Regions from separate parts of the Pseudomonas sp. GD03842 genome, predicted to be linked through region 2. Evidence: predicted binding sites of a transcription regulator. Region 2 holds the regulator's gene; the other holds the start of a gene.
What was found. Region 2 encodes sigma-54, which starts transcription at its own class of promoters, with help from an activator protein. Its sites were predicted from a motif close to ANTGGCATNNANNTTGCTNT; they were not measured.
Positions count from the first base shown of each region.

Region 1: a site for sigma-54 is predicted at 3,822-3,841, ahead of N5D61_RS16595 (pilin). Genes of this name have one in related genera too.

Region 1 is NZ_JAOCEA010000011.1:65,327-73,781, reverse strand. Features, by position in the region: gene N5D61_RS16615 (hypothetical protein) at 1-154, shown strand, start outside; gene N5D61_RS16610 (polysaccharide biosynthesis C-terminal domain-containing protein) at 341-1,576, opposite strand; tRNA gene N5D61_RS16605 (tRNA-Thr) at 1,774-1,849, opposite strand; gene N5D61_RS16600 (O-antigen ligase family protein) at 1,892-3,313, opposite strand; gene N5D61_RS16595 (pilin) at 3,379-3,774, opposite strand; gene pilB (type IV-A pilus assembly ATPase PilB) at 4,003-5,697, shown strand; gene N5D61_RS16585 (type II secretion system F family protein) at 5,700-6,917, shown strand; gene N5D61_RS16580 (A24 family peptidase) at 6,919-7,791, shown strand; gene coaE (dephospho-CoA kinase) at 7,788-8,408, shown strand; gene yacG (DNA gyrase inhibitor YacG) at 8,408-8,455, shown strand, end outside.
Region 2 is NZ_JAOCEA010000004.1:212,517-220,971, forward strand. Features, by position in the region: gene N5D61_RS08060 (PA2169 family four-helix-bundle protein) at 1-324, shown strand, start outside; gene N5D61_RS08065 (diguanylate cyclase) at 369-1,892, opposite strand; gene N5D61_RS08070 (HPr family phosphocarrier protein) at 2,176-2,448, opposite strand; gene rapZ (RNase adapter RapZ) at 2,465-3,322, opposite strand; gene ptsN (PTS IIA-like nitrogen regulatory protein PtsN) at 3,325-3,789, opposite strand; gene raiA (ribosome-associated translation inhibitor RaiA) at 3,802-4,110, opposite strand; gene N5D61_RS08090 (RNA polymerase factor sigma-54) at 4,186-5,688, opposite strand; gene lptB (LPS export ABC transporter ATP-binding protein) at 5,874-6,599, opposite strand; gene lptA (lipopolysaccharide transport periplasmic protein LptA) at 6,599-7,147, opposite strand; gene lptC (LPS export ABC transporter periplasmic protein LptC) at 7,134-7,706, opposite strand; gene N5D61_RS08110 (HAD family hydrolase) at 7,717-8,238, opposite strand; gene N5D61_RS08115 (KpsF/GutQ family sugar-phosphate isomerase) at 8,251-8,455, opposite strand, start outside.

The sequences.
Region 1 (8,455 bases), on a different contig from region 2:
CTCCAGCGCCCTGAGCATGACAAATCACGCCAATAACGCATCGAATGCCGCCAATACCGCTTCGGGCAAAATTTCTGGCGACACCGAACACCACAGCGATAGCCTGTCGGTTTGGTTCGACAAGAACAAAGTCGTGGATGACTGGTCCATGTGACCGCTTAGCCCGCCCTGCTTTTCGGTCGGGCCAGCCGAATAGAAAAAGCCCGGTCCTGAGGACCGGGCTTTTTGTTTGGTGCCGAAAACAGGAATCGAACCTGCGACCTTCGCGTTACGAGTGCGCTGCGCTAATCAGACTGGGATTTGAGCCCTGCCATGACGCCCCACTTCTGCTCAAAGCGCTTCAAGAAAACACTTCACGTCTTAGCCCATGGGTCAAAATCGCGCAAAGGACCACTTCAGTTAAAATTGTTGCCCACGCCGCCCCTTCGACCCCAATGGTAGGGATCAGATAAAAATTCAGAGCCACGTTAATCGCAACAGCTAACAAGAAGCCAAAGGCAAGCAGCCGCTCATTCTGCGTAGCAATCGCATTCTGCTCCAAGACAAAATTCGGCAACGCGAAGACCAACGCGAGGAACAACAACTGAATTAACTTATGGGCGCCTTCGGCATAGACATTCCCAAAAAGTATTCCGACAATCCAAGGTCCAAAGATCCAGCCAACCACCGCCAGACAGGTCCCGATGAGCAAGGCGCCAATTATGGCGTTTCGGCTAAAACGGTTACCCGCTCCTGGCTGCATAGCCAATACTCTCATGCGTCGAAACAACATCAATACAACGGGTGTCGCGAGCAACATCAATCCGTCGTGGATACGCGTAGCGACTGCATAGTGACCGATGGCCGGAATTTCCCCCAGCAGGTTTCTCAAAATGATGATGTCTATCTGATGATAGAGGGTAGAGGCGAGACCAACTGCAAAAAAGGTCAGCGAGCTGCGATAGGCCCACGTTGGGAATTGCCACTCGATGGCTGCTAGCGTCGGGAAGTGCCTGTAATGCAGCGCCAACGACAGTAGCAAGCCTGCGCTCCATGCAAGGAATATCACAGATGGAGAAGGGCCGATCGTGAGTACCGCAACCAAAACAAATATTGCGCTGACAGTACGACTGCAGAAAAGAAATACGGCATCGCGCTCAAATTTTCCCGACCCTTTCAACCATGATGACTGCCACTGCATCAGCATAATTGCGGCGAAGCATACGATACCGGACATCAGCGAGGGAGCATCGATCCAGTTGGAACAGACACCTGCGAAGACGATGAACAGGCCGGTGGTAACGAGTAGGTGCAACACCGCGACAGTAGGAAGCTGGCTGCAATGAGATCGCAGACTTGCAGAAGGCGCAGCCCGCTCGCGAAGCAGAAGCGTATTAAACCCGGCATCCTGGGCCAGCACGAGGACGCTCGCCAGCACGTAAATGTAGGTGTAATGACCGAAGGCGCTTGACCCCATGCTCCTTGCGAACAGCACAGAAAGCCCTAACGAAACTGCCGCCGAATACGCCGTCACGCCCCACTGCATCATCAATGGCGTAAGACGCTTGAGCAGCATCTGGCGCTGCACCAGTTCCATTAGCATCGGACCTGACAGGTGAAAAATCCAGGGAGGTTTTTTACACAATTCAACGATGGCAGAAACGTTAACCTATAGAAAAAATCCACTCGACCTTCTTTTTGACGGCTGAGAAAAGTCGCGAAACCTTGGTGAGCAAACGCGAGGACCTCACCCTTTCCAAGCTGAGAGTTGCCATCCATCGCGCCGGTGGGAAATGGTGCCGAAAACAGGAATCGAACCTGCGACCTTCGCGTTACGAGTGCGCTGCTCTACCGACTGAGCTATTTCGGCATGGTGATGGAAGCTATCAGGACACTCCATTGGCGGCAAGCTTTACTGAGGCTTGGACGCGATGACGCCTTGCATCCAGAACCGGGGTTGGAAATTCCCTCCAAAGTCATGTGCATATTGCTCGTTACGCAACCGAAGAGTCGGGAAGTCGTGAACCGTCACATAGCCAAGAAATCCAACAGCAAGAAATGCCGCAGCGAGCCCAAGCTGCCGCAACCGACCATTACTAGGTCGGTGGTCACTGCTAATCCTGTGAATTCCCATAAGCCACCCGGTTACAATTGCTAGCCACAGTTGCGAATAGGGCATGACAATCACCCCATCCACCATCCCCTGGGTAAGGGAGCCGACTAAACTGGCGAATAAACATATCCGCAGAAGATTGAGAGGATCATCCGATGCGCGATCAGCTCTTATTTTCCATAAGACCGAGCGCATTCCTCGAAGCATTAAAAACCCCACTAGCAGAGTAGACGGGATTCCCCATTCACTAGCCCACTGCAGAAATATTTGATGCGGATGTGCGGCAATGGGGTTAGGGATATTGGAAAAATGCATCGGACCGAAACCTAGTAAAGGTCGCGCCTTAATCATTTCCCACGCTTGATGCCAGATAATGTCCCTAGCAGAAAGGGAAGTAGTTAGGCGACCGCCCGCAGTGTTCACAAGTGATATGCCGACAGCATCGGTCATCAAGACGAAAACAATGTAATACAAGCCCAAACCTGAAAGCATTGCACCTAGTTGCCACAAAGCCCATCGTCGGCCAGCTTTACCCAAACAACCTACAAAAATAGCGGCGACTGCCATGCCTAGCCAAGTACCACGCGTCCCCCCCACAATTGCGATAACCCACCAGCAGACAAGCAATACGAAAATCCATTTTATGACAGGGCGCTTTACGTCGGAGAGAATGAGCGGCCACGCCAAAAGCGGCAAAGTAAGGGTCTGAAACTGGCCATAAAAACGGCGATTGGAAAATCCTTCAAGCAGCAAATCCAGGTCTAGAGTCTGGGCCGAACTGGTGTAACCGGCCAGCACCGACACGATAAATTGCAGGGTTTTGGCACAACAAGAAATCAACACGACTGCAATCAGAAAATTATCTATTGAACGACCAACTTGTAATCTTGAATGCGCCACACAATAAGCAATAGTATAACACCCAATCATCAGCGACACTTCACAAAAAGCCCAATATGGCTGATCCGCGAGCAAACATGAAGACAGAGCCAAACACAGCAGTACCGCAAATAGAATACCTACTGAATCGAACGCTTTTGGCGCCCCCTCTACCGAAGTTTTCCGCTGAATAATTATAGCGATCAAGCTTATAACCGCGATAACAACCTGAACTAACCGCTGCCAATCATGACCATAAAGATACGGGACGGTAATAGGCATCAATAGAAGAAGCCCAATAACAGCCCAATATCCGCTTTCTAAACGAAAACTCGCAATCAACTAGAGGACGCCCTATTAGGATATTAAAAAAGGCGCACATGTGCGCCTTTTTTGAACGATGATTGTTAAGAGCCAGTACAAGCGCTGCCTGGGTTCGCAGTAGCAGGACTCACCGTACAAGTCCAAGAGATGTTCCCGCCGGTCACAGAGGCGTTAGCAGTACTAGGGACTAACGTCACGCTGACCGTTGGGTTTGTGCGGGAGGCGGTGAGAGTGCCGCTGCCAGTACAGTTCGCGATCGTACCAGTTGGTGAAGCGTTGCAAAGAGACGTTCCGGTCAGGCCTTGGCTCCAGTTTTCCGCAACTGCAACCTTGGCTGAATCAAGACTCGCCAATAGGGAGCTAGCTTGGGCGCGCAGTGTGTAGTTCTGATAGGCAGGAATCGCGACAGCAGCGAGGATACCAATGATCGCAACTACGATCATCAACTCAATAAGAGTGAAACCTTTTTGTGACTGCATAACGTACTTCTCCAATCGTCAATTTTTTGGTCTTGCACGGTGCCAACCACGCATATCTCATGCCAACTCTAAATGAGGAATGTTCTGTGAACTGGGGTTCGGTGGCACGACGAAACACCTACAATTTTGATCAAAAAGTGACAAATATTGTCAGCCCTTGCTCCGTTTAATTGGCAGCAAAGCTCGACTGCGCTATAAACCAACCACTGTCCGTGTTTGGTGGTTTCGATGAATGATGTCGTGCTCACAGGTTTGGCCAAGCAACTGGTAGTGGCCGAACTCTTGAACGAAAAAAATGCTCAGCAGGCCCTTCAACGGGCTCGGAGCGAAAAGATCTCTTTGGTCAGCTATTTGGTGCAGAGCAAGCTAGTCAAAAGCTTAACCCTCGCGGAACTGGCGTCTGAGCAATTTGGACTGCCCTTTCTCGACCTCAACACTCTGGACAAAGACGGCCAACCGAAGGGGCTGGTTAGCGAAAAGCTGGTCCGCCAGCACTCCGCGCTACCCTTGTGGCGTCGGGGTAACAAATTATTCATAGGAATATCGGATCCCACGAATCATCAAGCCATCACTGACATCCAGTTCAGTACCGGACTCAATACTGAAGCGATCTTGGTTGAGGACGATAAACTTACGCTGGCAATCGACAGACTCTTCGATTCCCATACAGGCATGGGCGACCTAGCGGATGTTGATCTAGGGCTGGAAATTGAAACCGTAGACGAAAGCAAAGAGGCATCGATTGGCGGCCAAGACGCTGACGACGCCCCTGTCGTTCGCTTCGTCAACAAGATGTTGATGGACGCCATTCGCTTGGGGTCATCTGACCTACATTTTGAACCTTACGAAAAGGTTTTCCGTGTTCGTCTGCGCACCGATGGCATTCTTCATGAGGTCGCCAAGCCTCCGACTCAACTAGCAGGCCGTATCGCCGCTCGCCTGAAAGTGATGGCTGGCCTCGATATTTCCGAACGGCGTAAACCACAGGATGGCCGTATCAAATTGCGGATATCCAAGAATCGCGCAATTGATTTCCGGATCAACACGCTTCCCACGCTGTGGGGTGAAAAAATTGTCATGCGGATCCTGGACCCGACCAGCGCCCAGATGGGCATTGACGCGTTGGGTTACGAGCCGGAACAGAAAGCCTTGTATCTGGACGCACTGAGCAAGCCACAAGGCATGATCTTGGTCACGGGCCCAACAGGTTCGGGCAAAACGGTGTCGCTTTACACCGGCTTGAATATTCTCAATACACCGGACATCAACATTTCAACAGCAGAAGATCCGGTCGAGATCAACCTTGAGGGTATCAACCAAGTCAACGTTAACCCTCGGCAGGGTATGGACTTCTCGCAGGCACTGCGTGCGTTCCTGCGTCAGGATCCAGATGTCATCATGGTGGGCGAGATTCGCGACTTGGAGACCGCCGAAATCGCCATCAAGGCCTCGCAAACTGGGCACATGGTGCTTTCAACGTTGCACACCAACAGCGCCGCGGAAACCCTCACCCGCCTGCATCACATGGGTGTCGCTGCATTCAATATTGCAACGGCAATAAACCTGATCATCGCCCAGCGGCTCGCCCGCAAGCTATGTCCCCATTGCAAAAAAGAGGTCGAGATACCCCGCGAAACATTGGTTGCCGAAGGTTTCCCGGAGTCGAAAATTGGCTCGTTCAAGCTTTACTCTCCAGTGGGATGCGAGCAGTGCAATGCGGGCTACAAAGGCCGTGTAGGGATTTATGAAGTGGTCAAAAGTACGCCAGCCCTGGAGCGCATCATCATGGCGGAGGGCAACTCCATCGAAATTTCCGAGCAGATGCGCAAAGACGGCTTCAATGACTTGCGCACCTCTGGCCTGCTCAAGGCCATGCAAGGCTTGACGAGCCTTGAGGAAATCAATCGGGTGACCAAGGATTAAGCATGGCGACCAAAGCAGTAAAAGTCAGCGTATACGTGTGGGAGGGTTTGGACAGAAAGGGAGCCAAGCAAAAAGGCGAGATCAACGGTCATAACCCCGCCTTGGTCAAAGCGCAGTTGCGCAAGCAAGGCATCAACCCACTGAAGGTCAGAAAAAAATCGGTGTCGATCTTCGGTTCGGGGAAGAAGATCAAACCGCTGGATATCGCGTTCTTCAGCCGCCAGATGGCGACGATGATGAAAGCCGGCGTCCCTTTACTGCAGTCCTTCGACATTATCAGCGAAGGATCTGCGAATCCCAACATGCGCAAATTGGTAGATGACATCAAGCAAGAAGTCGCTGCGGGTCATAGCTTTGCAACAGCTTTAAGACAAAAGCCCCTCTATTTCGATGACCTCTTCTGCAATCTGGTTGATGCCGGTGAGCAGGCGGGGGCGCTGGAGTCCTTGCTTGATCGGGTTGCGACCTACAAAGAAAAAACAGAGTCGCTGAAATCCAAAATCAAAAAAGCCATGACCTACCCGATCGCAGTCGTGATCGTCGCGTTCATCGTCACGGGTATCTTGCTCATCAAGGTCGTCCCGCAATTCCAGTCAGTGTTTGCCGGATTCGGTGCAAAACTCCCTGCATTCACGCTCATGGTGATAGGCCTGTCAGAGGCAGTCCAAAGCTACTGGTATATCTTTGTGCTGGCGATTGTCGTTGCGTTCTTTTCTTTCAAACGGGCCTACAAAACTTCAGCTAAGTTTCGCGACCAAGTTGACCGTGCGTTGCTCAAAATACCGGTCATCGGCCCGTTGCTCTATAAATCAGCAGTCGCCCGCTATGCCCGAACGCTCGCCACGACCTTCGCCGCCGGTGTACCTCTCGTTGACGCACTCGATTCCGTAGCAGGCGCGACCGGCAATGTCGTATTCAGAAATGCGGTGCAGAAGGTCAAGCAAGACGTTTCTACCGGCATGCAACTCAACTTCTCCATGCGCAGCACTGGTGTCTTCCCTATGCTTGCGGTGCAGATGACCGCGATCGGTGAAGAGTCCGGCGCGCTTGATTCTATGCTTGATAAAGTTGCCACTTACTACGAAGAAGAAGTCGACACCATGGTCGACAGCCTCACCAGCCTGATGGAACCCATGATCATGGCAGTTCTCGGTGTCATCGTGGGCGGCCTGGTAATCGCGATGTACCTTCCCATCTTCCAGCTCGGAAACGTCGTTTAACATGTCCCTCCCCGACCTCCTGGCCAGCTCCCCGCTGGCCTTCGTTTTTTGCACCTTCGTATTAGGCCTCCTCGTCGGAAGCTTCCTCAACGTGGTGGTTTACCGCCTCCCGATGATGATGCTCCGCGACTGGAAGGTTCAGGCGCGGGAAATGTTGGCGCTGCCGCCTGAGCCGCAAGGCGAGACGTTCAATCTGATCCTCCCCCATTCCCGCTGCCCACACTGTTCTCACCGGATTCGCGCGTGGGAGAACATTCCGGTCGTCAGTTACCTGGTGCTACGGGGCAAGTGTTCGAACTGCAAGGCGCCGATCAGCAAGCGCTATCCGCTGGTTGAGTTGGGGTGTGGGGTATTGTCCGCGTTCGTGGCCTGGCATTTCGGCTTCGGCTGGCAGGCGGGGGCGGTGTTGGTGTTGAGCTGGGGGCTATTGGCGATGAGCCTGATCGATGCCGACCACCAGTTGTTGCCGGACGCAATCGTGTTGCCGCTGTTGTGGTTGGGGTTGATCGTAAACGCCTTCGGGTTGTTTGCGACATTGAGCGACGCGGTGTGGGGCGCCGTTGCGGGTTATCTGGTGCTGTGGTGTGTGTTCTGGCTGTTCAAGCTGGTCACTGGGAAGGAAGGCATGGGTTACGGCGATTTCAAATTGCTGGCCATGCTCGGCGCCTGGGGGGGCTGGCAGATTTTACCGCTGACGATTCTGCTGTCGTCGATCGTCGGGGCCGTATTGGGGTTGATTCTGCTGCGTTTACGCGACGCGCAAAGCGGCACGCCGATTCCGTTCGGGCCTTATCTGGCCATTGCGGGGTGGATCGCATTGCTCTGGGGTGATCAAATAACGACTTCGTATCTGCAGATCGCCGGTTTCAGATGACCTCTTCCGTAGCACAACCCTGGATTCTCGGCCTGACAGGCGGCATTGGCAGCGGCAAGAGTGCGGCAGCGCAATGTTTCGTCGATCTGGGTATCCACCTGGTGGACGCCGATCAGGCGGCGCGCTGGGTGGTGGAACCTGGTCGCCCTGCTCTTGCACAGATTGCGGAGCATTTTGGGCAGAGCGTTCTGCAAGCCGATGGGACGCTTGATCGCGCAGCGCTGCGCGAACTGATTTTCCAGGAACCGCAGCAGCGAGTCTGGCTGGAAGGGTTGCTGCATCCGCTGATCCGCGAGGAAATCCGGGCGTATCTGGCGCGCGCTGAGTCACCTTACGCGATTCTTGTTTCCCCCCTTTTGCTGGAGACGACCCAACATCAGATGGTGCAGCGGGTGCTGGTCATCGATGTGCCTGAAGCGGTGCAGATCCAACGCACGCTGTTGCGCGACCAGACCAACGAAGCGCAGGTCCGGGCGATCCTGAATGCCCAAGCCAGTCGTGAGGAACGTTTGAGCCGTGCGGACGACGTGATCGTCAATGACCGCGACCCAGCTTGGCTGCGAAGCGAAGTCGAGCGGTTGCATCACTTTTATTTAACTTTGCGTGGAGGCCGCTGATGAGCCAACCAATGACCGTCAATTGCCCAACCTGCGGAGCCCCGGTG
Region 2 (8,455 bases):
GCTTCGGCGGTACGTGAACTCCAGGCAGAGGTTCGCGCACTGGGTGGTGATCCAGACAATTCGTCGAGCGCCACTGGGACCATTCACCGCCTGTGGGTGGAGCTGAAAGCGGCTGTCACTGGCAAAAGCGACGAAGCAGTGCTCAATGAAGTCGAGCGCGGCGAAGACCACGCCTTGAAAGCCTACAAAGAGGCACGCCAGAAGGCGGAGGAGAAAGCACTGCCTACTAACGTAGTGACCCTGATCAAGCGTCAACTCGTAGGCGTGCAAGCCAATCACGATAAAGTGAAAGCGCTGCGCGACGCCGTACGTAAAGCGAGCTAATCGCTTTAGCGTCCATAAAAAACGCCAGCCCGCCTGGCGTTTTTTTATGGCTGGATCGTTTCGGGCTCGATCGCTGGTTGAGTTTCAACGCGGTTGCGTCCTCTTCGTTTGGCGCGATAGAGCGCGTCGTCTGCTTCAGTAAACAGCTGCGCTTCTTTTTCACTCGAATCTGGTATGCGCGAAGCCACCCCGATGCTGACGGTGACGGCGTGCTGGTCGCCAGCATAAGGCGGCAAAACGGCGATGGCTGCCCTGATCGTCTCAGCCAATGCGTGCGCCCCCTTGAGGTCAGTCTCTGGGAGCACCGCGATGAACTCCTCTCCGCCGTACCGAGCGGCAAGGTCCCCCGGACGACGGATGTTGGCCGACAGCGCTTGGGCCACGTTGCGCAAGGCGATATCCCCTCCATGATGACCATGGCGGTCGTTAAATGCCTTGAAGTGGTCCACATCGATCATGAGTAATGACAGCGGCTTACCCGTCCTGGCGCTGCGTGCCCATTCCTGGCGGAGCACACGATCAAGATGGCGACGGTTGGCCAGGCCGGTCAGGCCATCTGTCGCTGCCAGTTCGGCAAGTTCCCGTTCCGCCTTTTGTCGTAACTGCAACTGTTTGCCGAGCAGGTAGGACAGCCAGAGGATTCCCAGGCATAGCAGGCCAGTGGCTCCCGCAACCAACAGCGTGTTGCGCTTCCAGACGGCGTACACCTCAGCTTGTGACTGGGCGACGACCACGATCAACGGCAGATCGCCCACTCGTGAGAAGGTATAGAGCCGATGCTCGCCATCCAACTCCGATCGAGCAGCGAAGCTGCCGTTGACCTCTCTGAGAATGCGCCGAAAATTCGTTCGTTCGCTCAAATCCTGGCCGATGAACGTTCGCTCGGTTTGCTCCGGCTCCCGGGCCAGCATCACTCCCTGTGCACTGATCAGGTTGATCGTGCCATGTTGTCCCACGTCCAGCCCTCGGAACAGGCGACTGAAGTACGCCAACCGCATTGATGCGGCCACGATGCCCACGAACTTGCCATTGGATGAAGGAATACGGCGGCTGAAACTGATGCACCAGTCCTTGAACCCCCAGCGAGATTTGAAGGGCCCGGTGACCAGCAATCCAAGGGACGGATTGCTTCTGTGCAGGATGAAACTGGGACGGTCAGCGAAGTTGTCGTGGCGGGGAATGACCGAGATGGAATCGGCAACGATGGTGCCGGTTTCATCCAGGACCACCAAGTCGCCCTTGTAAGGCGCGGCAGTCGAGCGATCAAAGACTATTTGTTGGCGCAACTGCGGTGAAACCGACATCACCTCGGGCTGCTGCCATGTTGCAATCATTCCCTCCAGCGAGGTGTCATACAAGTCGGCATTACGCTGCACGTCCGCATCGATGAGTTGCACCACGTTGTGCGCCGCGCGAACCGCACTGTCGGTTGCGCTCGCGTACTCTCGCGCAAGCAACGAGGTAACGATCGATAAAATCGCTATCACCGCCAGCACGCTGCCCGACATCAACATCTTTTCCGAACGGGACCAAGTCCCTTTGCGCACCAGTTCAGCGGACAGTGTCATCGATTAGCTCTTTGGGGAGGACACCTGGAATATGCTCCGCCCGAGTCTGGAGTCGAGCTGTTGCTCAGGCCTGCCAAGATCGAGCTGGGCGATGAGCGACGAGGTGTTTCAAAGCGATGAATTAAAGATCCACCACTTTGAATGATCAAGTATAGGGATCCCAATTTGGCGAATTGATGTGCGAAGGTATGCGGTGGGACACATTCAGACGATGAAGAATCGGCAATAGTGCAGGTTTCAAAGCGTCAAGCGGGGAGGGCGAACAGCTCAAGGGCCACTGGTGTCACTCACCCTCATCGAACCTGTTGTTGATAAGCTCGATCAGGCCCTCCAGGGCAGCCTGCTCGTCTTGTCCCTCGGTCAAAAGGTGAATCTCGGTGCCTTTCCCCGCAGCGAGCATCATGACGGCCATGATGCTTTTGCCGTCGACCATGCTGTCGGGAGAACGGCCGACACGGATCTGGCAGGGATACTTGCCGGCAACGCCGACGAATTTGGCGGCAGCCCGGGCATGCAAGCCCAGCTTGTTGATGATGGTGATTTGGTGAGCGGGCATCGCGTGAAGGGTCCTTTCAGCTGAGGTCGCGGTGGCGGACCTGAACATTCTTGAGCGATTGCTGCAGCACCTGGCCGAGACGTTCGGTCAGGTAGACGGAGCGGTGGTGCCCGCCGGTGCAGCCAATGGCAATGGTGACGTAAGCTCGATTGCTGGCGGCGAAGCGCGGCAACCATTTGGTCAGATAGGAAGCGATGTCCTGAAACATCTCTTCGACGTCGGGTTGGGCTGCAAGGTAGTCGGCAACCGGCTGATCGAGCCCGGATTGCTCGCGCAGTTCGGGTTTCCAGTAGGGATTGGGCAAGCAGCGCACATCGAACACCAAGTCGGCGTCGACCGGCATTCCCCGCTTGAATCCGAACGACTCGATCAGGAAAGCCGTGCCGGGCTCAGGTTTGTTCAGCAGTCGCAACTTCAAAGTGTCGCGCAGCTGATACAGGTTCAGGTGAGTCGTGTCGATGGTCAGGTCGGCGAGGTCGATGATCGGCCCTAGCAGCGTTTTTTCGTCGCGGATGGCCTCGGCCAACGAGCGTGTCGCGTTACTCAGGGGGTGACGGCGACGGGTTTCGGAAAAGCGTTTGAGAAGGGTGGATTCTTCAGCGTCCAGAAACAGCACGTCGCAGCGAATATGTCGGCCACGGACCTCTTCGAGCATGCGCGGGAAGCGGGTCAAATGGCTCGGCAGGTTGCGCGCGTCTATGGAGACCGCGAGCAGCGGTTCGGCCAGTTCAGTGTTGATCAATGCGCGTTCGGCGAGCTCGGGCAGCAGCCCGGCCGGCAGATTGTCGACGCAGTAGAAGCCGCTGTCTTCAAGAACATCGAGGGCCGTACTCTTGCCAGAGCCGGAGCGACCGCTGACGATGATCATGCGCATGATCAGTGGCCGTTCTGGACGTGGAGCACAACGTTGTAGAGCTCATCGCTACTTTTGGCCGCGCGCAGGCTGGCGCGGACGTCGGCGCGATCGAGCATGCTGGCGATCTGGCGCAGCAGCTCCAGATGAGCATCGGTTGCCGCTTCGGGCACGAGCAGGACGAAAAGCAGGTCTACAGGCGCGCCGTCGATGGCATCGAAGTCAACAGGCCGCTCCAGATGGAGCACCGCGCTGACCGGCGCACTGCATCCCTTGAGCCGACAGTGCGGAATGGCGATGCCGTTTCCGAAACCGGTCGAGCCCAGTTTTTCGCGGGCAATGAGGCTTTCGTACACAGTTTCCCAGTCGAACTCGGGCACTTGCTGCCCGATCAGTCTGGCGATCTGTTCCAGTACGGCTTTTTTACTGCCGCCTGGCACGTTCACCAAGGAACGGCCAGGGGTCAGGATGTTTTCAAGTCGGATCATGGATGGGGAGTATCAGCGAGCTGCCGCACCCTTGAGGATGCTTTGCTGCTTTTCCTTATGCTTGAGCAATTGTCTGTCGAGCTTGTCCGTGAGCAGGTCGATCGCCGCGTACATGTCGTCATGTTCCGCAATGGCAACCACCTCTCCACCAGGGATATGCAAGGTGGCCTCGATCTTCTGTTTGAGCTTCTCGACGGCCATCGTCACCTGCACGTTCGTAATCTTGTCAAAGTGCCCTTCGAGCTTCTTCAGCTTCAGCTCGACGTACTCGCGCAGAGGCTTGGTGACTTCCAGTTGGTGTCCACTGATGTTGACTTGCATACAGCTTCTCCTTCGTTGCCAGTGCATTAAGAGGCAGGCTTGGATGCCTGCCACTGGAACGCTGTGGCTGTGGCGTTACATCAGTCGCTTACGTTCGCTCGAAGGCGCTATCCCGAGAGATTCGCGATACTTGGCGACGGTGCGACGCGCCACTTGAATGCCTTGTGCCTCCAGTAAACCAGCGATCTTGCTGTCGCTCAACGGCTTTTTCTGATTTTCCGCGGCAACCAGTTTCTTGATGATCGCGCGGATCGCCGTGGACGAGCATTCACCGCCTTCGGAGGTGCTGACGTGACTGGAAAAGAAGTACTTCAGTTCATAGATGCCACGGGGCGTGTGCATGAATTTCTGCGTGGTCACGCGTGAAATCGTCGATTCGTGCATGCCCACCGCTTCTGCGATGTCATGCAGCACCAAGGGTTTCATTGCCTCGTCGCCGTATTCCAGGAAACCCCTCTGATGCTCGACGATCTGGGTCGCCACTTTCATGAGGGTCTCGTTCCGGCTTTGCAGGCTCTTGATGAACCAGCGCGCTTCCTGCAACTGATTGCGCATGAAGGTGTTGTCCGCACTGGTGTCGGCGCGACGCACGAAACCGGCGTACTGAGGATTCACCCGCAGGCGCGGCACTGCCTCCTGGTTGAGTTCGACCAGCCAACGTTCGTTGTCCTTGCGCACGATGACGTCCGGCACGACGTATTCGGCTTCGGTCGACTCGATCTGCGAGCCGGGGCGGGGATTGAGGCTCTGAACCAGCTCGATGACCTGACGCAGGTCGTCTTCCTTGATTTTCATCCGGCGCATCAATTGCGCGTAATCGCGGCTGCCCAGCAAATCGATGTAGTCGCTGACCAGTCGCTGGGCTTCGGCCAACCACTTGGTCTTCACCGGAAGCTGGCGCAATTGCAGCAGCAGGCATTCGCTCAGCGTCCTAGCACCGACGCCAGCCGGTTCGAACTGCTGGATGCGGTGCAGGACGGCTTCGATTTCGTCCAGTTCGATGTCGAGTTCTGGATCGAATGCGTCGAGCAATTCCTCCAGCGACTCGTCCAGATATCCCTGGTTGTTGATGCAGTCGATCAGCGTGACGGCAATCAGGCGGTCGGTGTCGGACATGGGCGCCAGGTTCAACTGCCAGAGCAGATGGCTTTGCAGGCTCTCACCCGCCGAGGTGCGGGTGGTGAAGTCCCACTCATCGTCATCGTTGCTTGGCAGGCTGCTGGCGCTGGTCTGGTAGATGTCTTCCCACGCCGTATCGACGGGCAGTTCGTTGGGAATGCGTTCGCTGTCGCCCCATTCGCCGTCTTCGAGATTGTCGACCGTGGTGGTCGAAGATTCCTGGTATGTCGGTTCTTGAACGTCGGCAGCTGGCTTGGCTTCGACGTTATCGGCCATGGGATCAGCGTTGTCGAAATCGTCGCCTTCTTCCTGGCGTTCCAGCATGGGGTTGGATTCCAATGCCTCCTGGATTTCCTGTTGAAGATCCAGCGTCGACAATTGGAGCAAGCGGATGGCCTGTTGCAGCTGCGGCGTCATCGTCAGCTGCTGGCCCATTCTCAAGACTAGCGAAGGTTTCATGGCAGGGGCTTAATACCTTATTCGCCGGCGCGCTCGCGCCATCCACTACGAGGCGCCGAGGCGCCAAACTAAGCAAATTATATGCCTGAAAGCGGCTCGTTTGCCTAGAGTGTGATGGCAGTTAATGCGAGGTTGGCGATGAGCCGCATGCTGCGTTCACTCGCCACCCGCTCGTCATCGGCCTTTTAAAGGCGGAACTCGTGGCCGAGGTACACTTCCTTCACCAATTGGTTGGCAAGGATCGTTTCGGCATCACCCTCTGCGATGAGCTGCCCATCGTTAACGATGTAGGCTGTTTCGCAGATATCGAGCGTTTCACGGACATTGTGATCAGTGATCAGAACGCCGATGCCTTTCGCTTTCAGGTGGTGGATGATCTGCTTGATGTCGCCAACGGAGATAGGGTCGACACCGGCGAAAGGTTCGTCCAGCAGGATGAACTTGGGGGAGGTGGCCAAGGCCCGTGCAATTTCCACACGGCGGCGCTCACCACCCGACAGGCTCATGCCCAGGTTGTCGCGGATGTGGGTGATGTGAAATTCCTGGAGCAGGCTTTCCAGCTCCTTGCGACGCCCGGCGCGGTCGAGGTCCTTGCGGGTCTCGAGGATGGCCATGATGTTGTCCGAGACCGACAGCTTGCGGAAGATCGAGGCTTCCTGCGGCAGATAGCCAATACCGGCGCGGGCGCGACCGTGCATGGGCTGATGGCTCACATCCTGATCGTCGATCAGCACGCGGCCCTGATCGGCCTGCACCAGGCCGACGATCATGTAGAAGCAGGTCGTCTTGCCTGCGCCGTTCGGCCCCAGGAGGCCAACGATCTGGCCGCTGTCGATGGACAGGCTGACGTCACGGACGACCTGGCGAGCCTTGTAGGACTTGGCCAGGTGTTGGGCTTTCAGCGTTGCCATTACTGGGCCTTCTGCTGGTCGGTTTTCTTTTTCGGCTGGATCACCATGTCGACGCGAGGGCGCGATTCGGTGACCTTGCTGCCGTTGGCGCGGCCGGCGCTCGCCAGCTTGCGCACGGTGTCATAGACAATCTTCTCGCCCTGGGTGGTGTTGTTGTCCTTGTCGACAACCTTGGCCTTGTCGATCAGCACGACCCGGTTTTGCGGAGCATGGTACTGAATCGTTACGCCCCAGCCCTGAACGGGTTTCGGATCACCTGCCGTCTGCAGCTGTTCGAAATACGCAAGGTTACCCACGGAAGTCACGACGTCGATGTCGCCCGCCGGAGTGCGCGTCATGGTCACCTTGTTGCCGGTGACCTTCATCGAGCCTTGGGTAATGATCACATTCCCGGTGTAGGTGGCGATGCCTTGTTTATCATCCAGCTGGGCGTCGTCGGCCTGGATACGGATAGGCTGATCCTGATCGTTCGGCAGAGCCCAGGCGCTCACGCTTCCCAGTGCTGCGCCCAAGCCGAGCAAAATAGGGAGGGTTTTAAGGAGCCTCATACTGTCCTCTTGCATTCGATAGCAGGTGAATCCTGCTTTCTTTTAGATAGGCCTTCATACCCGTACCGGTGCTCACGCCGTTAAATCCGTCGATTCTAACGGGTTGCGCGGTTTCCGCATATTGCTTCTGAGGGAAGACGGTCATGCGGGTGCTGGTGATGATCGTGGTGCGGTTCTTTTCGTCGGTGCGGTTGATGCGCACATCGTCGATCAGCTCGACGTGGTCGCCGCCAGGTGAGACTTCAGCGCGCACGCTTTTCACATGCCACGGAAATTCCGTTCCGCGGTACATCGCCAGGACAGGCGTCGTCATCAGTGTCACGTCTGTGGCCTTGAGGTGCTCCACCTTGTCCGCCGTCAGGTCGTACTGGACCGAGCCGTCTTCCAGGTACTGGATGCTGTGGGCGTTCGTCGCATAGTAGTCGATCGCGCTTTCGTCCACGGCCGGCTTGGGTTGGTCCATGAAGCTTTCCGGGCTGATGTTCCAGTAGCCCGCCGCTGCAAGCAGTGCGGCAAGGACACCGAATGTCAGAAATGTACGAATCCGTTTACTCAGCATAATTGCACTTCTATAAGTAGGCGGCGTGGGCCGCTTCGAGGTTGCCCTGAGCGCTCAGGATCAACTCGCAGAATTCCCGGGCAGCGCCTTCGCCGCCGCGTGCCTGGGTGACGCCGTCCGCATGTTCGCGGACGAAACCGGCCGCGTTGGCAACCGCCATGCCCAGACCGACGCGGCGAATCACCGGCAGATCCGGCAGATCATCGCCCAGGTAGGCCACCTGTTCGTAGCTCAGGTTCAATTGCTCGAGCAGTTCATCGAGCACCACCAATTTGTCTTCGCGGCCCTGATAAAGGTGCGCGATGCCCAGGTTCTTGGCGCGGCGCTCCACGACAGGCGTCTTGCGTCCGCTGATGATAGCGGTAGTCACGCCGGAATTGATCAGCATCTTGATACCCTGACCATCCAGTGTGTTGAACGTCTTGAATTCACTGCCATCTTCAAGGAAGTACAGGCGGCCGTCCGTCAGGACGCCGTCGACATCGAAGACAGCCAGTTTGATTTTCTTGCCGCGTTGCATCAGTTCGTTCATTTCGTCACTCACTTACATGACTCCCGCGCGCAGCAAGTCCTGAAGGTTGAAGGCGCCGATAGGGTGGTCGTTCTCATCGACCACGATCAAGGCGCCGATCTTGTTGTCTTCCATGATCTTCAAGGCTTCGGCGGCGAGCATTTCCTGATGCACCGTCTTGCCATGGACGGTCATCACCTCGTCAATGGACGCGTTGCGGAGGTCGATGTCGCGATCC